4 regions of the Streptomyces sp. NBC_01429 genome follow, and region 3 is predicted to be linked to each of the others. Evidence: riboswitches for the same ligand, from Rfam matches in the RefSeq annotation. Region 3 holds a riboswitch; each other region holds the start of a gene.
The links. A riboswitch is a leader RNA that binds a small molecule or an ion and turns the genes downstream of it on or off. The one in region 3 is predicted to bind S-adenosylmethionine.

Region 1: it holds a riboswitch for S-adenosylmethionine, as region 3 does, so the genes downstream of both, OG627_RS35415 (putative leader peptide) here and OG627_RS34890 (putative leader peptide) in region 3, are expected to answer to the same signal.
Region 2: it holds a riboswitch for S-adenosylmethionine, as region 3 does, so the genes downstream of both, thrC (threonine synthase) here and OG627_RS34890 (putative leader peptide) in region 3, are expected to answer to the same signal.
Region 4: it holds a riboswitch for S-adenosylmethionine, as region 3 does, so the genes downstream of both, OG627_RS27420 (ABC transporter substrate-binding protein) here and OG627_RS34890 (putative leader peptide) in region 3, are expected to answer to the same signal.

Annotation. Positions count from the first base shown of each region.
Region 1 is NZ_CP109599.1:448,898-454,507, reverse strand. Features, by position in the region: gene OG627_RS02075 (homoserine dehydrogenase) at 1-598, opposite strand, end outside; gene otnK (3-oxo-tetronate kinase) at 821-2,101, shown strand; gene OG627_RS02065 (class II aldolase/adducin family protein) at 2,098-2,757, shown strand; SAM riboswitch class IV at 3,023-3,136, shown strand; gene OG627_RS35415 (putative leader peptide) at 3,183-3,302, shown strand; gene OG627_RS02060 (LLM class flavin-dependent oxidoreductase) at 3,377-4,603, shown strand; gene OG627_RS02055 (NtaA/DmoA family FMN-dependent monooxygenase) at 4,623-5,610, shown strand, end outside.
Region 2 is NZ_CP109599.1:3,431,898-3,437,507, reverse strand. Features, by position in the region: gene OG627_RS14640 (glucosyl-3-phosphoglycerate synthase) at 1-971, opposite strand, end outside; SAM riboswitch class I at 1,176-1,303, shown strand; gene thrC (threonine synthase) at 1,321-2,610, shown strand; gene OG627_RS14630 (ubiquitin-like small modifier protein 1) at 2,685-2,960, shown strand; gene OG627_RS14625 (cold-shock protein) at 3,344-3,547, shown strand; gene groL (chaperonin GroEL) at 3,926-5,551, shown strand; gene OG627_RS14615 (2OG-Fe(II) oxygenase) at 5,579-5,610, opposite strand, start outside.
Region 3 is NZ_CP109599.1:7,986,816-7,992,425, reverse strand. Features, by position in the region: gene OG627_RS35630 (putative leader peptide) at 1-32, shown strand, start outside; gene OG627_RS34895 (glutathione S-transferase C-terminal domain-containing protein) at 144-926, shown strand; SAM riboswitch class IV at 1,121-1,234, shown strand; gene OG627_RS34890 (putative leader peptide) at 1,270-1,395, shown strand; gene OG627_RS34885 (ABC transporter substrate-binding protein) at 1,642-3,264, shown strand; gene OG627_RS34880 (ABC transporter permease) at 3,268-4,227, shown strand; gene OG627_RS34875 (ABC transporter permease) at 4,224-5,147, shown strand; gene OG627_RS34870 (ABC transporter ATP-binding protein) at 5,129-5,610, shown strand, end outside.
Region 4 is NZ_CP109599.1:6,232,635-6,238,244, forward strand. Features, by position in the region: gene OG627_RS27415 (ABC transporter ATP-binding protein) at 1-850, opposite strand, end outside; gene OG627_RS27420 (ABC transporter substrate-binding protein) at 865-2,013, opposite strand; SAM riboswitch class IV at 2,189-2,310, opposite strand; gene OG627_RS27425 (penicillin-binding transpeptidase domain-containing protein) at 2,425-3,873, opposite strand; gene OG627_RS27430 (IclR family transcriptional regulator) at 3,988-4,758, opposite strand; gene OG627_RS27435 (aldehyde dehydrogenase (NADP(+))) at 4,977-5,610, shown strand, end outside.

The sequences.
Region 1 (5,610 bases), 7.5 Mb from region 3:
GCTGACGGACCTCGCCGGTGGCCGGGTCGAAGACCAGGTCGTACTCGCCGGACTTGCCGATGGCGACGATCTCCAGACCGAGTGTGCGGATCCGGTCGTGCCACTCGATCAGGTTGGCGGGCTGGTCCCCGGCGGCGGGGGTGTAGACGACGCCGTGCAGACGGGCGAGCCGGTCCAGTTCGACCCCGGCGACGGAGTCGACCTCCTTGCTGACCATCGCCACGTGGTGGCGGTTCTCGATCGCTTCCCTGGCGGCCCGGAATCCGGCCGAGGGGCTGCCGGTGGCCTCCACGAGAATGTCGTACGCCGCGTCGGCCAGCAGCGCCGTGTCGGCGACGACGGCGGTGTGTCCGGCGGCACGGGCCTCGCGCAGCCCGTCCGCGTCGGACACGAGGGTCAGGGCGGCCGGGTCGTATCCGAGGTCGGCGCACAGGGCCAGGACCGCGTCGGGGTCCAGATCGCACAGCACGGCCGGATGCAGGCCGGGGAGCAGCAGCGACTGCGCGAGCAGAGTGCGGGCGAAGCCCCCGCCCGCACCGGTGAGCGCGTAGGTCACGGGGCCCGCCGTGAGCGGATCGCCCGGCGTGTCGACGTTCATGAGCCCTCCTGGGAAAGCGGCCCGTGAGGGGCCGGTGTGGTGCCATGCGGTTTCCCGCTTCGCAGCGTGAACGTAACGTGGATTAACATGAGCGTCAACGTATGTAACATTGATTCACAGATCTCGATCGTGTGACAGTCGGGATGACCGGATAGTCCGGAGCGAGTCCGAGAAACCGGGCTCCTCGGGACGTGTTCACGACACAAGGACGGGTGGCAGACGGTGCGCAGAGCACACACAGCACTCCGATGGGGCGGTATCGCCGACGACTTCACCGGCGCCACCGATCTCGCGACGAACTGGGTGGCCAGAGGGGTACGGACCAGTGTCACACTCGGTGTGCCCACCGAGGAGGAGCTGGCCGGGCTGGCGGACATGGACGCCGTGGTGGTCGCGCTGAAGTCCCGTACGGCGCCGGTCGCCGAAGCCGTCGGCGAGAGCGTGGCCGCGCTCGCGGCCCTGCGCCGGCTGGGCTGTGAGCGGATCTACGACAAGTACTGCTCGACCTTCGACTCCACACCGCGCGGGAACATCGGCCCCGTCGCCGACGCGCTGATGGCCGGGCTGGACACCGGGACCGCGGTGGTGGTGCCCTCCTTCCCGGCCACCGGGCGCACCGTCTACCGGGGCCATCTGTTCGTGGGCGACCAACTGCTCGGTGACAGCCCCATGCGCCACCACCCGCTGACCCCGATGACCGACTCCAGCCTGGTCAGGCTGCTCTCCCCGCAGACCACGCACCCCGTCTCCGCCGTCGGCCTGGACGTGGTCCGCGGCGATCCGCGCGCGCTGCGGGCGGCCCTGGACGCCGAGGCGGGCGACGGGCGGCGCTACGTGGTGGTCGACGCCATCGACACCGAGGACCTCACCCGGATCGCCGCGGCCACCGCACACCACCCGCTCGTCACCGGCGGTTCCGGGCTCGCCCTCGGACTGCCGTCGCGCGGCGCCCCGGCCGCCGGAGCCATGCCCGTGATCCCCGGACACCGCGTGGTGCTGGCCGGCAGCGCCTCGGCGGCCACCCGCGCCCAGACCGACGCCGCCCGCTCGGCCCTGCCCAGCCGCCGGCTCGATCTGGCCGCCCTGCGCGCCGACCCGGCGGCCGAGGTCGCCCGGCTGACCGACTGGGCCCGTACCAACTGGTCCGCGGCGCCCGGCGTGCCGGTCCTCGTCTACGCCGTCGGCTCGCTGTCGGACGTCGAGCGGCACACGCCCGAGGGGCTGCGCCCCGCCGCCGAGCTGGTGGAGGAGGCACTCGCCGACTGCGCCACGGCCTTCGCCGGGGCGGGCGCCCGGCAGTTCGTCGTGGCGGGCGGCGAGACCTCGGGCAGTGTGGTGCGCGCCCTGGGCGTGCGCCGCCTCGAACTCGGCCCGGCCCTCGCGCCCGGAGTCTCGTGGGCGCTGGGCTCGGCTCCGGACGGAGCCTCGTACAACCTCGCGCTGAAGTCGGGGAACTTCGGCGGGCAGTCCCTGTTCACGAGCGCCTGGGAGGAACTGGGATGAGCGACCCCCGCAGCGAACTCGTCGCCGCCGGACGCGCGTTGTCGGACGCCGGACTGAGCCCGGGAGCGTCCGGCAACCTCAGTGTGCGCGTCGGCGACCGCATATACATGACCCCCACCGGGTCCCGACTCGAAGCGCTGGACCCCGAGCGGCTGGCCGTGCTGGACGCCCGGGCGCCCCTGCACGAAGGCCATACGGCGGGGCCGCCACCGTCCAAGGAGTTCCCCCTCCACCGGGCCTTCTACCGGCGCGACCCCGCCACCCGCGCCGTCGTCCATCTGCACAGCGCCCACGCCGCGGCCTGCTCCTGCCTGCCGGCCTGGTCCCGCCGCAGCGCGCTGGCGCCCCTCACCCCGTACTTCGTCATGCGCGTGGGCCAGACCCCGCTGATCCCGTACGCGGCCCCCGGCGACCTGGACCAGGCGCGCCGGCTGGAGGAGCTGGGCTTCCCCTTCCACGCCGCCCTCCTCCAGAACCACGGCCCCATCACCGCCGGTGACACCCTCGCGCGGGCCGTGGACGCCGCCGTCGAACTGGAGGAGGTCGCACGGCTCACCCTCCTCCTCAAGGACACGGCCCCCCGTCTCCTCACCACCGAGGAGGCGACGGCCCTCGCCCACCGGTACGGCAGCACCTGGGAGGGCGCGGTGGACTGAGGCGGCGGGCGCGGAACGGTGGCGGCCCGGGAGGACGGCGATCCGGCCGTCGTACGGTCCTGGGCGCGCGCCGTTCCGCCCCGGCGGCAGTCTCGGTCCGGCCCCCAGCGCCGCGCCCGGGGCCGAAAAATCCGGCGGCCGAAAACTCCGACGGCCAAGCGGGAACAGATGGCGCGGTCGTGTTGCTTCAGATCCTGGCGACGTGAACACGACCCCGGAATCCGGGCATTGCGCGGGGCAGGTGGCCCGCGTAACGTTCGGGTCAGGTCATGAGTGTCAGCGTGAAGCCCTGGCTTGCTGACCGGCAACCCTCCCACCGCGGTGGGGTGCTCCAGGTGACGACCGGGCGGAGCCCGTCCGGGTTCCGCAAGCGCGAGACGGCGAGGCCCTGGGGCCCGCCGGAGACGGAAGGGGCGGAGGCGGACATGGTGTCACCCATCGCCCCGCTGCCCGCCAGGGTCCTGGCCCCGCGACGTCGCGTGCACCTTTACTCCCGGCCCCATATCGACCTCCAGCGTGTGGCCGGCGCGCTCTGTTGTTCCTGACCTGTTTCGCCGCCACCCGCCCCTCCCGATGAGGGACGGCGCTCTCCCACGGTCGATCAGGAAGGCACACTTCCGTGTCCTCGTCTTCTTCGCTGCCCTTTTCCCCGTCCTCCGCGCTCCACCTCGCCGTCGCCCTCGACGGCGCGGGATGGCACCCGGCCGCCTGGCGCGAGCCGGGAGCCCGGTCCCGGGACCTGTTCACCGCCGCCTACTGGGCCGACCTCATCGCCGAGGCCGAGCGCGGCCTGCTCGACTTCGTGACGATCGAGGACGGACTCGGACTCCAGTCCTCGGACCTCACGGAACCCGACGGGCGCACCGACCAGGTGCGCGGGCGGCTGGACGCGGTACTCATCGCCGCGCGCGTCGCCCCGCTGACCCGGCACATCGGGATCGTACCGACCGTGGTCGCCACGCACACCGAGCCGTTCCACCTCTCCAAGGCGATCGCCACCCTGGACTATGTGAGCTCCGGCCGCGCGGGCCTGCGGGTCCAGGTGTCGGGGCGGCAGAACGAGGCGGCGCACTTCGGCCGCCGCACGATCCCGCCCATCCGCTTCGGCGGGACGTACACACCGCGGGCGCGGGAAGCGATCGCCGAACTCTTCGACGAGGCCGCCGACTACGTCGAGGTGGTGCGCCGCCTCTGGGACAGCTGGGAGGACGACGCCGAGATCAGGTCCGTCCCCACCGGCCGCTTCATCGACCGCGACAAGCTCCACTACATCGACTTCGAGGGGCGGCACTTCAGCGTCAAGGGCCCCTCCATCACCCCCCGCCCGCCGCAGGGCCAGCCCCTCGTCACCGCGCTGGGACACGAGAGTGTGCCGTACCGGCTGATCGCGGGCTCCACCGACCTCGGCTACGTCACCCCGCACGACGCCGGCCAGGCCCGCGGCATCGTCGACGAGATACGTACCGAACGGGCCGGGACGGCACGGGCCGAGGAGCCCCTGCACATCTTCGGCGATCTGGTGGTCTTCCTCGACGACGACCCCGCCGCGGCGGCGGCCCGCCGGGACCGGCTGGACGGTCTCGCGGGACAGCCCTTCACCAGCGACGCGAAGGTGTTCACGGGCACACCGGCACAACTGGCCGACCTGCTCCTGGAATGGCAGCGCGCCGGACTCTCCGGCTTCCGGCTGCGCCCCGCCGTGATCGCCCACGACCTGCCGGCGATCACCCGCGGTCTGGTGCCCGAACTGCGGCGCCGCGACGCCTTCCGGCACACCTACGAAGCCGTCACCCTGCGCGGGCTGCTCGGACTGCCCCGCCCCGCCAACCGCTACGCCACCGCCTGAGCCGGAGGGAACACCGATCATGAGCAAGCCGCTCAAGCAGATACATCTCGCGGCCCACTTCCCCGGCGTCAACAACACCACCGTGTGGAGCGACCCCGAGGCCGGCAGCCACATCGAGTTCAGCTCCTTCGCGCACTTCGCGAAGACCGCCGAACGCGCCAAATTCGACTTCCTGTTCCTCGCCGAAGGGCTGCGCCTTCGCGAACAGGGCGGAAAGATATACGACTTGGACGTGGTCGGCCGCCCCGACACCTTCACCGTGCTGTCCGCCCTCGCCGCCGTGACCGAACGCCTCGGCCTGGCCGGCACCATCAACTCCACCTTCAACGAGCCCTACGAGGTGGCCCGCCAGTTCGCCAGCCTCGACCACCTCTCGGACGGCCGCGCCGCCTGGAACGTCGTCACCTCCTGGGACGCCTTCACCGGCGAGAACTTCCGCCGCGGCGGCTACCTCCCGCAGGAGGAGCGCTACTCCCGCGCCCAGGAGTTCCTGTCCACCGCGAACGAGCTGTTCGACTCGTGGCGCGGCGACGAGATCGTCTCCGACCCGGGGACCGGCGCCTTCCTCCGGGACGCCCGCGCCGGAGCCTTCGTGCACAAGGGGCAGCACTTCGACATCGAGGGGCAGTTCAACGTCCCGCGCAGCCCGCAGGGCCGCCCCGTGATCTTCCAGGCCGGCGACTCCGAGGAAGGAAGGGAGTTCGCCGCCGCCGGCGCCGACGCGATCTTCAGCCGGTACAGCACGCTCACGGAGGGCCAGGCGTTCTACACGGACGTCAAGAACCGCCTGGCGCGCCACGGCCGCGCCCACGACCAGCTGCTGATCCTGCCCGCCGCGACCTTCGTCCTCGGCGACACGGACGCCGAGGCCCAGGAGGCGGCCCGCGAGATACGCGGGCAGCAGGTCAGCGGTGCCACGGCGATCAAACACCTGGAGTTCGTCTGGAACCGCGACCTCTCCGGATACGACCCGGACGGCCCGCTCCCCGACATCGACCCGGACCTCG
Region 2 (5,610 bases), 4.6 Mb from region 3:
ACCGGCGGCCGCTCCTCCGTGTCCACCGCGTGCGTGCGCGGCGTGAACCCGTCCGAGCCCCGCTCGAACTGCGTCAGCCTCGGCCGCACCAGATGGCCCCGGGAGAGCCGCAGCTGCGCCGTACGGTAGATCGCGGCGGCCATCCGCCCCAGCGCCCGGTCGTCCTGGTGGCGGTGGCGCCGTACCCCGACGTCGACCTGGGCCAGCGCGTCGAGCCCCACCGTGTGCAGCGCGTCCACCAGGAGCCCCAGCTCCACCCCGTACCCCACCGGGAACGGCAGCCGCTCCAGCAGCGAGCGCCGCGCCGCGTACTCCCCGCCCAGCGGCTGTACGAAGCCGGCCAGCAGGGGCCAGTGCAGGTTGAGCAGCGGGCGCGCCACCAGCTCCGTCACCCGGCCGCCCTGACTGACCTGGCCCCCGGTCTGGGCGCCGGTCTGGCCGCCGGTCTGCCCGCCGAGTTGCCCGTCCTGCCCGGCGGGCAGCGCCAGCGGGCGGTCGTACATCGCCTTCACGAACTGCACATCGGGCTCGGTCAGCAGCGGGCCGACGATCCCGGAGACGAAATCCGCCGAGAAATCCCGCAGATCCGCGTCCACGAAGCACACGATGTCTCCGCGCGTCACCAGCAGCGACCGCCACAGGACCTCGCCCTTGCCGGGCAGGGCGGGCAGCCGCGGCAGTATCGCGTCCCGGTGCACCACCCGCGCCCCGGCCGCGGCTGCCACCTCGGACGTACGGTCGGTGGAGCCGGAGTCGATCACCACCAGCTCGTCGACCAGCCGGTTCTCCACCATCAGCTCGCGGCGGATCACGGAGACGATCTCCCCGACCGTCTCCTCCTCGTCCAGTGCCGGAAGCACCACACTCACGGTGGCGCCCCGGGCGGCTTTCGCCGCCAGCAACTGGTCGAGCGTACGGTCGGCGGCGGACCAGGAACGCCTGGTCAGCCAGCGTTCCACCTCTTCCAGCACGTTCGGTACTCCCTGCGCTGATCCATAAAACGTGATCCATCTCGCGGTGCGGACGACTATCTCAACCGTCCACTCCTTCGGTTACAGTCTTGAACAACACCGCTGACCACCGCATGCCGGGGTCAATAGGTGAAACACCTGATACATCCGAAACAGATGAAACAGGTGTCACAAACGCACCGGGCCCCGGGTCCGGCGCCATAGCGCTCATCCAGAGGGACTGAGGGAACGGCCCGTTGAAGTCCCGGCAACCCTCCCGCCGACCGCGAGGTCACGGTGGGGAAGGTGCCAATTCCGTCTTGTGGCGAAGTACGTCGCGAGGAAGATGAGGAGAAAGGGCCTCGCCATCATGGCTGTGCAGACCGTCCGGAGCACCAGCACCACCGTCGACCTCGGACCCGCCGCCGCACTCTCGTGCCGCGAATGCGGAGAGCGCTTCGACCTCGGCCCCATTTTCGCCTGTGCGAGCTGTTTCGGGCCGCTCGAAGTCGCCTACGACCTGCCGAGCGGCGGCCCCGACGAGCTGAAGAAGCGCATCGCCGAGGGACCCGACAACATCTGGCGTTACGCGCCGCTGCTGCCCGTCCCCGCCGACGTGGCCTCGAAGCCGAACATCAACCCCGGCTTCACCAAGCTCGTCAAGGCCGACAACCTCGCCCGTGAGCTGGGCATCACCGGCTCGCTGCACGTCAAGGACGACTCCGGCAACCCGACGCACTCCTTCAAGGACCGCGTCGTCGCCATCGCCGTCGAGGCCGCCCGCGTCTTCGGCTTCACCACGCTCTCCTGCTCCTCCACCGGCAACCTCGCCGGCGCCGTCGGCGCCGCCGCCGCCCGCGCCGGCTTCCGCTCCTGCGTGTTCATCCCGCACGACCTGGAGCAGGGCAAGGTCGTCATGGCCGCGGTGTACGGCGGCGACCTGGTCGGCATCGAGGGCAACTACGACGATGTGAACCGCTTCTGCTCCGAGCTGATCGGCGACCCGCTCGGCGAGGGCTGGGGCTTCGTCAACGTCAACCTCCGTCCGTACTACGGCGAGGGCTCCAAGACCCTCGCGTACGAGATCTGCGAGCAGCTCGGCTGGCGCCTGCCCGACCAGCTCGTCATCCCGATCGCCTCGGGATCTCAGCTCACGAAGATCGACAAGGGTCTTCAGGAGCTGATCAAGCTGGGCCTGGTCGAGGACAGGCCGTACAAGATCTTCGGCGCCCAGGCCGAGGGCTGCTCGCCGGTCTCCACCGCCTTCAAGGCGGGCCACGACGTCGTACGGCCGCAGAAGCCCGACACCATCGCCAAGTCCCTGGCGATCGGCAACCCGGCCGACGGACCGTACGTCCTGGACATCGCCCGCCGCACCGGCGGCGCCGTCGAGGACGTCAACGACGAGCAGATCGTCGACGCGATCAAGCTGCTGGCGCGTACCGAGGGGATCTTCGCCGAGACGGCGGGCGGGGTCACCGTGGGCGTCACGAAGAAGCTCATCGAGGCAGGGCTCCTCGACCCGACCCTCACCACCGTCGTCCTGAACACCGGCGACGGGCTGAAGACCCTCGACGCCGTGGCGCCGACGACCGGACCCACCGCGACCATCCGCCCGAGCCTCGACGCGTTCCGCGACGCGGGCCTCGCGGTCGGCTGACGCGACGCCCCGGGACCTGCGACCCGCAGGGACCCACGACTCCGAAACTTCCGCAGAAAGGCTGGGCATCCGTCATGAGCGTCAAGGTCCGCATCCCCACCATCCTCCGTACCTACACCGGCGGACAGGCCGAGGTCCCGGCGGAGGGCGCCACCCTCTCCGAGGTCATCCAGTCCCTGGAGAGCAGCCACCCGGGCATCGCCGCCCGCGTCCTGGACGACCAGGGCAAGCTGCGCCGCTTCGTGAACGTGTACGTGAACGACGACGACGTCCGTTTCGAGCAGGGCCTGGAGACCGCGACCCCCGCGGGCGCCGGCATCTCGATCATCCCGGCCGTCGCGGGAGGCTGACCCTCCGTACGCACGCCGTGCGCGACGCGTACTCCCCGTAACCGGCATGGCCCTCTCCGCACGAGAAGCGGAGGGGGCCATTCTGCATGGTTGAGCAGGATAGAGTGAGGGAAGGGCCCCCCGCCGATCGGAATCGGCGCACGCGAGAACGCGACAACATGGGGCCGAACTCCAGGTGGCCTTTGCGTGATAGGTGCGCTTTGCCCGGCCCGACTTGCCCTGGATCGCAGCGAATTCAACGCTATGCGAGTTCGGCCATGCCCAGATTTCCCCGCCGATTGCCCTGTTGCAGAGGGCAGTTGGGCAGATACATTCAGCCGCGGTCGACGCGTTCCGGCGCGAAGTGTGGCCCCGTGCAAGGGCCAGTAATAGGGGAGTTAGGCATGGCTCAGGGCACCGTCAAGTGGTTCAACGCGGAGAAGGGCTACGGCTTCATCGCGGTAGACGGTGGTGCGGATGTTTTCGTCCACTACAGCGCGATTCAGATGGACGGCTACCGCACCCTTGAAGAAGGTCAGCGAGTGGAGTTCGAGATCTCGCAGGGCCAGAAGGGTCCGCAGGCGGACATGGTCAAGCTCGCCGTCTGATCCCGGCGCGATCGGCCACCGACGCACTCACGACGTACTCACCACGCACCGCACGTCACTCACGCACGTGGGGCCCGCATCCAGAACATGGATGCGGGCCCCACGTGCGTGACCCGTGCGTGACCGCTCCGGAGGCGCTCGCGCCCTCCCGTCACCCGGCCGCCACCCTTCATCGATGCTCTGTGGGCGCTTGCACTCTCGGGGGTCGAGTGCTAATTATTGGCGTTAGCACTCTGCAAGTGAGAGTGACAACTTAGGACCGGGTCGGTGAGGCCCGCAGAGCCGGTGGGGCAAGGAACCACACGACTCTCAGGCCGTCCGTCGCGGGCGCCAGCGCGGTCCGGAGAAATCCACCCCAGTCCGGGAGGACCACTTCACATGGCCAAGATCATCGCGTTCGACGAGGAGGCACGGCGCGGTCTCGAGCGCGGGATGAACCAGCTCGCCGACGCCGTCAAGGTCACCCTTGGTCCCAAGGGTCGCAACGTCGTCCTCGAGAAGAAGTGGGGCGCCCCCACGATCACCAACGATGGTGTGTCCATCGCCAAGGAGATCGAGCTCGAGGACCCGTACGAGAAGATCGGCGCCGAGCTGGTCAAGGAAGTCGCCAAGAAGACGGACGACGTCGCCGGTGACGGAACGACCACCGCGACCGTCCTCGCCCAGGCGCTCGTCCGCGAGGGCCTGCGCAACGTGGCCGCCGGCGCCAACCCGATGGCCCTCAAGCGCGGTATCGAGAAGGCCGTCGAGGCCGTCTCCGGTGCCCTGCTGGAGCAGGCCAAGGACGTGGAGACCAAGGAGCAGATCGCTTCGACGGCCTCCATCTCCGCCGCCGACACCCAGATCGGCGAGCTGATCGCCGAGGCCATGGACAAGGTCGGCAAGGAAGGCGTCATCACCGTCGAGGAGTCGCAGACCTTCGGTCTGGAGCTCGAACTGACGGAGGGCATGCGCTTCGACAAGGGCTACATCTCGGCGTACTTCGCCACGGACATGGAGCGTATGGAGGCGTCGCTCGACGACCCGTACCTCCTGATCGTCAACTCCAAGATCGGCAACGTGAAGGACCTCCTTCCGCTGCTGGAGAAGGTCATGCAGTCGGGCAAGCCCCTGCTGATCATCGCGGAGGACGTCGAGGGCGAGGCGCTGTCGACCCTGGTCGTCAACAAGATCCGCGGCACCTTCAAGTCCGTCGCCGTCAAGGCCCCGGGCTTCGGTGACCGCCGCAAGGCCATGCTCAACGACATCGCCATCCTCACCGGCGGTACGGTCATCTCCGAGGAGGTCGGCCTCAAGCTGGAGAACGCCGGTCTCGACCTGCTGGGCCGTGCCCGCAAGGTCGTCATCACCAAGGACGAGACCACCATCGTCGACGGTGCCGGTGACAGCGACCAGGTCGCCGGCCGGGTCAACCAGATCCGCGCCGAGATCGAGAACAGCGACTCGGACTACGACCGCGAGAAGCTCCAGGAGCGCCTCGCGAAGCTGGCCGGCGGCGTGGCCGTCATCAAGGCCGGCGCCGCGACCGAGGTCGAGCTGAAGGAGCGCAAGCACCGCATCGAGGACGCGGTGCGCAACGCCAAGGCCGCCGTCGAGGAGGGCATCGTCGCCGGTGGTGGCGTGGCTCTGCTCCAGGCTTCCTCGGTCTTCGAGAAGCTTGAGCTGACGGGCGACGAGGCGACCGGCGCCAACGCCGTGAAGCTCGCGCTGGAGGCTCCCCTCAAGCAGATCGCCGTCAACGGTGGTCTTGAGGGCGGCGTCGTCGTCGAGAAGGTCCGCAACCTGACGGTCGGCCACGGCCTGAACGCCGCGACCGGCGAGTACGTCGACATGATCGCCGAGGGCATCATCGACCCGGCGAAGGTCACGCGCTCCGCTCTGCAGAACGCCGCGTCCATCGCCGCGCTGTTCCTGACGACCGAGGCCGTCATCGCCGACAAGCCCGAGAAGGCCGGCGCCGCCCCCGCGGGCGGCGGCATGCCGGGCGGTGACATGGACTTCTGATCCGACCGGGGCTCCGGCCCCAGTGGATCAAGCGTCCTGACCGAGGGCGGCATTCCTTC
Region 3 (5,610 bases):
TCGATCTGTTGCGTGTCTCCAGCGCTTACTGATCCGTCGGCGGTCCGTGCGATCCGGACCGTGCGGAAGAGCGCAGTCGCTCCGCATTCGGCCGCTGGTGCCCACAAGGCGGCGGTGGCCTCCTCGTTCCCCAAGGGAGAGTCATGCCCGAGACAGCTATGCGCATCTCCAGCACAGCCACGTCCGTCGGCTGTCACCAGAGTCCGTTCCCCTCGGGGCTCCGCCCCAGGACGACCACGGGGTCCCCCCGTCCGCACCGCGTCCACAGCCGGATCGGCGTCGGCCTGGCCGGCGGCTTCTACCCGGCACCGCACCGCTATGACCTCTATCTGTCGGCGAGTTGTCCCCGTTCGCTGCGCATCTCGATCACCCTCGACCTGCTCGGCCTCAAGGGCTCGGTCGCCACGACGCTCCTGACCCATCCCGCCGGGACGCCGGACGGCTTCGCCTCACTGCGCAACGCGTACGAGGCCACGGTGCACCATTACGACGGGCCGCTGACGGTGCCCGCGCTGCGCGACCGCTGGAGCGGACGCATCGTCAGTGACCACACCCCCGACATCCTCCGCGGCCTGGCGGGCCTGCTCTCCGGCCACGACGGTGCCCGCTCCTCCGACCTCAACCCGCCGGTTCTCGCCTCCGACATCGACGCCCTCCGCGACCTGCTGGACCGGGACGTCACCCCGGCCGCGCAGCCTTCGGGACGATCGGCGGCGCTTCAGCTGCTGGACCGTCACCTCGCCTGCCGCCCGTACGCGCTGGGCGAGGAGCTGACGGCCGCGGACGTGGACCTGTGGGTGGCGCTCGTCCATCTCGGCCCGGGCAACACTCTCCGTCCGTACCCCCTGCTCCGGGACTACGTACGTCGCCTCGGCGAGCACCCCGCCTTCCGGGGCAGGGCCGACGCGGCGCCCGACGCGGCCTGAGTCCCCGGGGTCAGGTGCCCGTCCCGAGCGTGGGCGACGGGCCCTGGTCCCCTTCCTCCGGCGAACCGGCGGGAGTTCCTCCGGTGGACCGGCGGGAGCGCCGTCGCGCTGACGCTGTGCGGCCCGGTCCCGCCCGCCCGGCACCCGTAACGGGGCATTGACGTTTTACGGCGCCGCTCCGTACGATCACGATCGGCATCGAGTGTCAGCGTCCAGCCCTGGCTTGCTGACCGGCAACCCTCCGGCGCGGTGGGGTGCTCCAGGTGAAAGCCCGGCAGGATCACCGACGATCTCTGCAAGCGTGTGGCCCCCGTGACGGGGGCCGGAGATGTGGAGGACCGGCATGCGGCACAGCAGCGACCTGAGTGCCTCGAACGTCTCCCTCGTGGCCGCGACGGTGTTCTCCCGGCTCTCGCGCCGCCGCCACATCGACCTGCAGCGCTTCACCAGCTGTCTGTGTCACGGCTGATCGGCGTCCCCACGGCCGACTGACGTCCGTCGTCGCCCGTAGCTCCAGCAGGCATCCCGCGGCCTCTCGCGGTGCTGTCGGTGTGCGCGGACCTGTTCCGCGGCCGCCGGCACCCGGCTCCGTCTGCCCCCGCCCGAACAGCACTCCCCCGTCGTCGGCACAGCGCCGGCCGGGGGCGGCACGCCCACGCGCAGCCGTGATCCGTACGGCATCACGTGACTGGCGACACGAGTAGGAGAATCCTCCGTGACACCACATCCGGGTCTCCGGCCCGCCCGATGGGCGGCGCTGGCCACCCTCGTGACCACCAGCGTCCTGCTGACCGCCTGCGGGTCGGGCGGCGCGGACCCCGGCACCGGCACCGACGGCCGGGCGAAGTCCGGCGGCACCCTGACCTTCGCGGTGAGTTCCGACACCGGCTGCGTGGATCCCCAGCAGGTGGGAAGCAACGACACCATCTACTCGCTGCGGCAGGTCGTGGACTCCCTCACCGACCAGGACCCGAAGACCGGCAGGATCACCCCGTGGCTGGCGAAGAGCTGGGACATCAGCTCGGACGCCACGACGTTCACCTTCCATCTGAGATCAGGTGTCACCTTCAGCGACGGGACGAAGCTGACCGCGCGGGTGGTCAAGGACAACTTCGACGCGGTGCCCAGGCTCGGCGCCCTGGCGCCCCTCGCCAAGGGCTACCTGAGCGGCGTGGAGAGCACCACCGCGATCGATCCGCTCACGGTCCGGGTGAAGTTCCAGCAGCCCAACGCGCAGTTCCTTCAGGCCACTTCCACGCACTCGCTGGGGATCGAGTCGGCGGCGAGTGTGCGCAGGACGCCGGAGCGCAAGTGCGCGGAGGGCGTGATCGGATCCGGACCCTTCGTACTGAAGGACTACGTGCAGAACCAGTCGATCACCCTGGCCAGGCGCACCGGTTACGCCTGGGGCTCCCCGCTCTGGCGCAAGAAGGGCGAGGCGTATCTCGACAAGCTGGTGTTCAAGGTGGTGCCGGAGGCCGGTGTGCGCGTCGGCAGTCTGCGGTCCGGCCAGGTCGACGCGATCGGCGGCGTCGGCAAGGCCGACGAGGCGACGCTGAAGGGCGGCCAGGTGCGCCTGGCGCGGCGGGCCAATCCCGGTTCGGTCTTCAACCTGGGGCTGAACAACTCCCGGCCGGTTCTGAAGGATGTCCGGGTGCGGCAGGCGATCCTGTACGCCATCGACCGGAAGCAGATCGCCGACACGGTGTACCCGACCGGCACCCGGCCGGCGAGCAGCATCCTGGCGCACACCACACCGGACTACAAGGACCTGGGCACGGCGCTGGCCCACGACGCCGCGAAGGCCACGTCCCTGCTGGACTCGGCGGGCTGGAGGACGGGCGGCGACGGCATCCGCTCCAAGGACGGCGCCAGACTGCGCCTGACCGTCAAGTGGTTCGCGAACTCGGCCACGAACCAGCCGGCGCTGGAGCTGATCCAGCAGCAGCTCAAGGCCGTCGGCATCGACGTGGTGCTCAAGCAGTTGCAGATCTCCCAGATCGCTCAGACGCAGCAGTCCGGGGACTTCGACGGGCTGTGGGGCAACCTCACCCGGGCCGATCCGGACATCCTGCGCACCCAGTACTCCACCGGGCTGGCCAACGCCTACCGCATACCGGCGAGTCCCCTGGACTCGCTGCTGACCCGGCAGGCGGCAACCACCGATCCGGCCGAGCGGACAGAACTTGTCGGCAAGGCACAGCAGTTGATCGTGCGGAACGCCTATGTCGTGCCGGTGGTGGAACTCCAGACCCAGCTGGGCGTGGCGAACAAGGTGCACAATCTCGACTTTGAAGCGTCCAGCCGCATCCAGCTGCACGACACCTGGATCGGCTAGCGCATGCGCCGCTATGTGATCAAACGTCTCGCGCAGGCGGTCGGTGTGCTGTGGGCGGCCTACACGGTGTCGTTCCTCGTGCTGGACTACCTGCCCGGTGATCCGGTCTCGGCGATGGCCGGCGCCGGATCGGACTCGGCCGAGATCGATCCGGCGCAGCTCGCCGCGCTGCGGCATCAGTACGGCTTCGACAAGCCGGTGCTGGTGCAGTACGCCGACTACCTCGGCAGGGCGGTACGCGGGGACTTCGGCGACGCCATCTCCACCGGCCGTCCGGTGACCTCGACACTGGCCGACGCGCTGCCGCAGACCCTCCAGTTGACCGGTGCCGCGCTGCTGCTCGCGGTGGTCCTCGGCGGCGGTCTGGCGGTGCTGGCGACGTACACCACTCAGCGGTCGCTGCGGCAGCTGCTGCTGTCGCTGCCGCCGCTGGGGGTGTCGGTGCCCACGTTCTGGGTGGGGCTGCTGCTCGTGGAGGCGTTCTCCTTCCGGTTGCGCTGGTTCCCGGCCTTCGGCAACGACGGGGCGCGGGGGCTGATCCTGCCCGCCGTGACGCTGGCGATCCCGACCGGCGCGCAGGTCGCGCAGGTGCTGGCCAAGAGCCTGCTGACCGCGCTGGACCAGGCCTATGTGGAGACCGCCCGGGCCAAGGGCGCCGGCCGGTGGCGGATCCATCTGCGGCACGCGCTGCGCAACGCGTCGCTGCCGGCGCTGACGGTGGTGGGCCTGCTGGTCGGGCAGCTGATCGCCGGTTCGGTGGTCGTCGAGACGGTGTTCGCGCGGGACGGCCTCGGCCGGGTGACGGCGGCAGCTGTGACGGCACAGGACATTCCGCTGGTCCAGGGGGTGGTGGTGTTCGGGGCGCTGATCTTCGTGCTGACGAACCTGATCGTCGATCTCGTCTATCCGCTGCTCGATCCGCGGATCGTGGTTGCCCCGGGCCGGAAGGCGGGTCTCGCATGAGCCAGGATCTCGCCCATGACACCACCGACGCCGCGCGCGGCCTCGCACGGCCGGCCGATCCGGGAACCGCGCCCGCGTCGGGGGGACGCGTCGACGTGCGACGGGTCCTGCGGTTCCTGCTGCGCCGGCCTGGCCTGCTGCTGTCGGTCCTCGTCGTCGTCCTGGTGGTGCTGGCCTCGTTCTGGCCGGAGCTGTTCACCTCGCGGGATCCGCTGAAGGGGGTGCCGGCGCGGAACTTCCGGGGCCCGAGCGGCGCGCACTGGTTCGGTACGGACGAGCTGGGGCGTGACGTGTTCTCCCGCGTGGTCCACGGGGCCCAACTGTCGCTGAAGGCGACACTGATCGCGGTGGCGGTCGCCTTCGTGGTCGGCAGCCTGCTCGGTCTGGTCGCCGGGTTCGTCGGCCGCTGGGTCGACGACGTGCTGATGCGCTTCGTCGACGTACTGCTGTCGATCCCGGCGCTGTTCCTGTCCCTGGCCCTGGTCACCGCGCTGGGATACGGGACGGTGAAGGTGGCGGTCGCGGTCGGGGTCGCCAGCGTCGCCGGGTTCGCCCGCGTGACACGGGCGGAGGTGCTACGGGTACGGCAGGCGGTCTTCGTCGAGGCGTCCCGTTCGTGCGGGGCCCGCTGGTACTCCGTGCTGGGCCGGCATGTGCTGCCCAACGCCGCCGGCCCGGTGATCGTGCTGGCCACCCTCGATTTCGGCTCCTCGATCCTGGCCGTGTCGGCGCTGAGCTTCCTCGGCTACGGAGCCCCGCCACCGGCCCCCGAGTGGGGAACGCTGATCTCCGACGGCCGCAACTACCTGGCCAACGCCTGGTGGCTCACCGCGCTGCCCGGGCTGGCGATCGCCGCGACGGTACTGGCCACCAACCGCGTCGCGCGGGCGCTGGACGGCGAATGGTCCAGGCAGCGATGACCGGTCATGTGACGAACGACCTCGGAACGGGTGAGAACGTGAGGACCACACCGGACACCGCCCCGGACATCGACGCGGACACCGCCCCGGACCCCGGGCAGGGAGACGCGCTGGAGATACGCGGCCTGTCGGTCTCGTACCGCACCCGGGGCGGCCGGGTGCGGGCCGTGCGGGGAGTCGACCTCGATGTGCGGCCGGGCGAAGTGACCGCGGTGGTGGGCGAGTCCGGATCCGGCAAGAGCACCACGGCCCATGCGATCACCCGGCTCCTGGCGCCGAACGGCAGCATCGACTCCGGCACGATCCGCTTCGGCCGGCACGACCTGACCCGGCTGACGGAGGCGGAGCTGCGCACCGTGCGCGGGGCGCGGATCGGCCTGGTGCCCCAGGACCCGTCGGTGTCGCTCAACCCGGTCAAGCGCATCGGCGAGCAGGTCGCCGAGGTCCTGCGCATCCACGGGCT
Region 4 (5,610 bases), 1.8 Mb from region 3:
CCACCAGCGAGGGCAGACCCGAGTCGAGCCGTGCCGCGCCCACGGTGAGCGTTCCGTCGGAGGCGCCGGTGCCCTCCAGGATGTTGGCCGCGCCGATGAACTCGGCGACGAACCGGGTCGCCGGGGTCCGGTAGACCTCGGTGGGCGAGCCGAGCTGCTCGACCCTGCCGCCGTTCATCACGGCGATCCGGTCGGACAGCGACATGGCCTCCTCCTGGTCGTGCGTGACGAAGACCATCGTGATGCCGAGCCGCTGCTGGAGCTCCCGCAGCTCCACCCGCATCTCGCGGCGCAGCTTGGCGTCCAGGTTCGACAGCGGCTCGTCGAGCAGCAGCACGGCGGGCCGGGTGGCCAGCGCCCGCGCCACGGCGACGCGTTGCTGCTGGCCGCCCGAGAGCTGCTTGGGCCGACGGCCCGCGTACGCCTCCAGACCGACGAGGCGCAGCGCCTCGGCGACCCGCTCGTCCCGCTCGGCGCGCTCCACCCGCCGCACCTTCAGCCCGTACGCGACGTTGTCCGCGACGGTCATGTGCGGGAAGAGCGCGTAGTTCTGGAAGACCAGACCGAGGCCCCGACGGTGGGTCGGGACATCGGTGAGATCCACCCCGTCCAGCGTGATCCGGCCCCCGGTGGGACGCACGAATCCGGCCAGGCTGTTGAGCAGGGTCGTCTTGCCGCAGCCGCTGGGGCCGAGGATCGACAGGAACTCGCCGCGCCGGATGGAGAGCCGGTCGACGTCGAGCACCCGCTGCCCCTCGTACCCGGCGGCGAGATCCTCGATCTCGATGTGCGGGGTGGTCGGGGTGTGCGGCGCCGGCGGTTCGCCGGCCGCTTCACGGTCGCTGGTCACTGTGGGGTTCCCGCTCACTTGAAGATCTGGTTCCAACGCTGCTGCCACTCGTTCAGCTTCGGAGTGGCGGTCTTGTAGTCGACCCAGGTGAACTTCTTGTAGACGTCCTCGCCGTACTTCACCTTGGCCTTGAAGGCGGGGTCGTAGTCGATGGTGTCGTTGCCCGCGCCGTAGAAGGTGCCCTCGGCGAACGGCTTCTGGTGCTCGGCGGAGGAGAGGTAGTCCAGGAACTTGTAGGCCGCGGCCGTGTGCTTCGAGCCCTTCGGCACGTAGTACGAGGTCAGCGCGCCCACCGCGCCGGAGGCGGGGTAGGTGAAGCCGATCGGCTGCCCCTCCTTCTCCATGGCGAAGGCGCGGCCGTCCCAGAACGGGACGATCCAGGCGTCGCCGTTCTGGAGGACCGTGGAGACGCTGCCCGCGTCCGCCGGGTAGGACGAGACGCAGTTCTTCAGCTGGGCGAGCTTCTCGAACCCCTTGTCGACATCGGCGGGGTTGGACAGCTTGCCGCCGTCCTGGGAGACCAGCGCGGAGAAGAACTCCAGGCCCGCGTTGTACGTCAGCGGGGGCAGCGCGACATGACCGCAGAACTTCTTGTCGAAGATGTCGGTCCAGTCCTTGGGCGCCTGCTTGATCTTGTCGGTGCGGTAGAGCAGACCGTTGGAGCCGGTGGTCAGCGGCACGCCGTACGACGATCCGTCGATCGTCGACTGCTGGGTGAGCACCGGGTCGAGCTGCTTCCAGTTGCTGAGATCGCCCGTCTTCAGCGGCTGGAGGAGCTTGCCGCCGACCGCCTGGTGCAGCGAGCCGGGGGTGAGGGCCACGACGTCGAACGGCGCGTTGGAGCCGCCCGCCGCGCGCAGCTTGGTGACCCAGTCGGAGTCGGCGCCGTAGACGAGGTTCACCTTGATGCCGGTGTCCTTCTCGAACGGCTCGACGAAGGACTTCTTGAACAGGTCTCCCCACGCCCCCGCGAACGCGGTGACGGTGATCTGCTCGCCCTTGCCGCCCGAGGACCCGCTGCCGGAGGAGGAGTCGGAGCCGCCGCCCGTGTCGACCCCGCAGCCGGCCACGGCGGTCAGGACGGTGGCGGTGCCGGCCGATGCGAGGGCCAGCAGATAGCCGCGCCCGCGGGCACGTGCGGGGCGGGGCAGGACAGATCTCATGAGGGAGAACTCCTCCGTGCGGTGAGTGAGTACGGCGATTGCCGCGCATGCTGAAGCCGGAACGGGAGCCACGAGGCACGAGGGGTGCGAGTGGTACGGGGGACGCGAGGGGCGGAAAGCGCTGATCGCGATGTCATCCCGTACTCCCGTCATCAGGTCCAGGACCTGGCCGACAGGTCCGCGCTTGCTCCCGGCACATCGGTGTGCGCGTGGAGCCGTGTCATCACCCGGGGCACCCCACCGCAGAAGGAGGGTTGCCGCTCAGCAAGCCGGGGCTTGTCGCTGAGACTCGTGACGACGAAAAAGTAACACTGATTTCGGCCAACCCCAAAGATGACCTGGATCACATGAGGGGTGGTCCAGGTCGACGAGTGGCTGTGCCGGTTGTGTGGAGGAGGTGGGGGGAAGTGGCTATTTCAGGGCCGCCGCCATCATCTTCTGTGCGATGGGCGCGGCCAGTCCGTTGCCGCTGACCTCCGAGCGCGCCGCGCCCGAGTCCTCCACCACGACAGCGACGGCCACCTCCTTGCCGGTGGACGCGTCCTTCGCGTACGAGGTGAACCAGGCGTACGGCGTCCCGTCGTTGTCCACGCCGTGCTGGGCGGTCCCCGTCTTGCCGCCGACCTCGGCCCCGGCGATCCTCGCGTTCGTCCCCGTACCGTCCTCCACCACCGTCACCATCGCGCTGCGCAGTTGCGCGGCCGTGGCCGAGGAGACGATCCGGGTGGTGTCCCCGTCCCGGTACGACCGCAGCGTGCCGCCGCTGCCGTCCACCACCTTCGACACCATGTGCGGCGCCGCCATCAGCCCGTCGTTCGCCAGCGCCGCCGAGACCATCGCCATCTGGAGCGGGGTGGCGGTCACGTCGAACTGGCCGATTCCCGACAGCGCCGTCTGGGCGTCGTCCATGCCGGAGGGGTACACGCTCTGCGAGGCGCGCACCGGCACGTCCTGCTCGGCGTCGTTGAAGCCGAACTTCTCCGCCATCGCCCGGACCTTCGACTGCCCCAGCTGATCGGCCATCTTCGCGAAGACGGTGTTGCAGGAGTAGCGCAGGGCGGTGCGGATGGTGGCGTTCTCGCACGGCGCCGACGTGCTCTCGTTCTCCAGCACGGTCTTCGTGTGGGGCAGGGTGTACGGGTCCGGGCTGTCGGTCCTCTCGTCCACCGACCCGTACAGCCCGTCCTCCAGCGCCGCCGCCGCGACGACCAGCTTGAACGTCGAGCCGGGCGGCAGCGGCTGGCGCAGCGCGCGGTTGACCATCGGCTTGTCCGCGTCGCCGGTCAGCTGCTTCCAGGCGGCGCCGTCCGTCGTGCCGCTGATCTTCGCCGGGTCGTACGAGGGGGTGCTGACCACCGCGAGCACCCGGCCGGTCTTCGGGTCGATCGCGACGGCCGCGCCCTTGTTGCCGCCGAGCGCCGCGTATCCGGCCCGCTGGACCGAGGGGCCGATCGTCGTCAGGACGTCGCCCGGCTTGGTCTGTCTGCCGGTGAGCGCGTCGAGCGGGTTCTTCAGCAGGGTGTCCGTCCCGTCGAGGACGTCCTTGTAGATGCCCTCCAGCTGCGTGGAGCCGTACACCTGCGAGCTGTAGCCGGTGACGGGCGCGTAGAGCGCGCCGTCGGTGTAGGTCCGCTTGTACGCCAGGTCGCCGCTGTCCGTCTTCGCGGATCCGGTGACCGGCGAACCGGCCACGACGATGTCGCCCTGCGGACGCGCGTACTGGGCGATGACGTTGCGCCGGTTGTACGTGTCGTCCGCGAGGGCTTTCGCCTCGTACGCCTGCACCCAGGTCGCCCGCACCATGAGGGCGAGCACCATCCCCAGGCAGATGACCGCTGTGTGTCTGATCGTCTTGTTCATCCCGGAGAAGGGACGAGCGGGGCGGGGGCCGGCGTTCCCCCGCGCCCGGCTTCTCAGGATTTCCTCATGTGCTCGTCCGGCGCGCTCTCCTGGTCCGGGGCGCCCGCCCGCGGATCAGAGCCGGCGGGTGGCGAGCGTCAGCCGGTCGCGGGCGTCGAACAGCGCGTCCTTGATCATCTGTTCATGCCCCGGGGTGAGCCTGGCCACCGGCACCGAGCAGCTGATCGCGTCGCGCGCCGGGGTCCGGTAGGGGACCGCGATGCCGAAGCAGCGCAGCCCGAGGGTGTTCTCCTCGCGGTCCACCGCGTACCCCTGCTCGCGGATGGAGCGCAGCTCCTCGATGAGCTTCTCGCGGTCCGTGATGGTGTGCTCGGTCAGCGGCGGCAGCGTCTCGGGCAGCAGCGCGCGCACCTGCTCGTCGCTGTGCGTCGCGAGCAGCGCCTTGCCGAGGGAGGTCGAGTGCGCGGGCAGCCGGCGGCCGACGCGGGTGAAGGGGCGCAGATAGTGCTGGGACTGGCGGGTCGCGAGATAGACCACATTGGTGCCGTCGAGACGCGCCAGGTGGATCGTCTCGCTGGTGTCGTCCGAGAGCCGGTCCAGGGTGGGCCGGGCCGCGGCGACCACCTCGTCACCGTCGATGTACGAGGTGCCGACCAGCAGCGCCCGTACCCCGATCCCGTACCGGGTGCCCGTCGCGTCGGTCTCCACCCAGCCCAGCTCGACCAGGGTGCGCAGCAGCATGTAGAGGCTGGACTTGGGATAGCCGACCGCCTCCTGGACGGTCGCCAGGGAGTGCATCCCGGGACGCCCGGCGAAGTACTCGAGCAGCTCCACCGTCCGTACAGCGGACTTGACCTGCGCGCCACCGCTCTCCGCAGCCGACATCGTCACTCGCCCCTTCTCACCGCTCGACCGCATGCCGCGGGGCCCTGGCCCGGACAGACCTTGACCACATGGAACGCGCGGAAATAGAGTCCCTGAAGATTCACTATCAGGAATCTTGTTCAGAATACCGAACGAATCCTGTGGGACAGCAGTGGATGGCAGAGGTCCGGAGCACGCGTGGCCGGGCCGAGGTACGCGCAGTCGGGAAGGAAGCCGCGGTGGCAACAGCACCAGTCTGGAGTGTCGACCCCCGAACGGGAAAGCCTCGTGAGCAGGTCGCGCACGAGGCCACGGCCGAGGAAGTGGACCTCGCGGTACGGGGTGCCCACGCCGCCGTCGGTTCGCTCGCCGACCGCACCACGCGCGCCGCGCTGCTGCGCAGGGCTGCGGACCTCCTCGACGAGGCCGGCGAGCACGTCATCGAGGCCGCGGACGCCGAGACCGCGCTCGGGCCGGTCCGGCTCACCGGTGAACTCGCCCGTACGACCGCCCAGTTGCGGGCGTTCGCCGAGGTCGTGGACGAAGGCGCGTTTCTCGACGTGTACATCGACCACGCCGACGGCGAGCGCACCCCGCCGTGGCCCGACCTGCGCCGCTACAAGGTGCCGCTCGGTGTCGTCGCCGTCTACTCCGCGAGCAACTTCCCGCTCGCCTTCTCCGTACCCGGCGGCGACACCGCGAGCGCGCTCGCGGCCGGCTGCCCGGTCGTCGTCAAGGCGCACCCCGACCACCCGGCCACCTCGGAACTGTGCGCCTCCGTGCTGCGCAGGGCCGCCGCCGAGGTCGGGCTCGACGAGAACGTGATCACGCTCGTGCACGGCTTCGAAGCGGGCGTCGAGCTGATCGGCCACC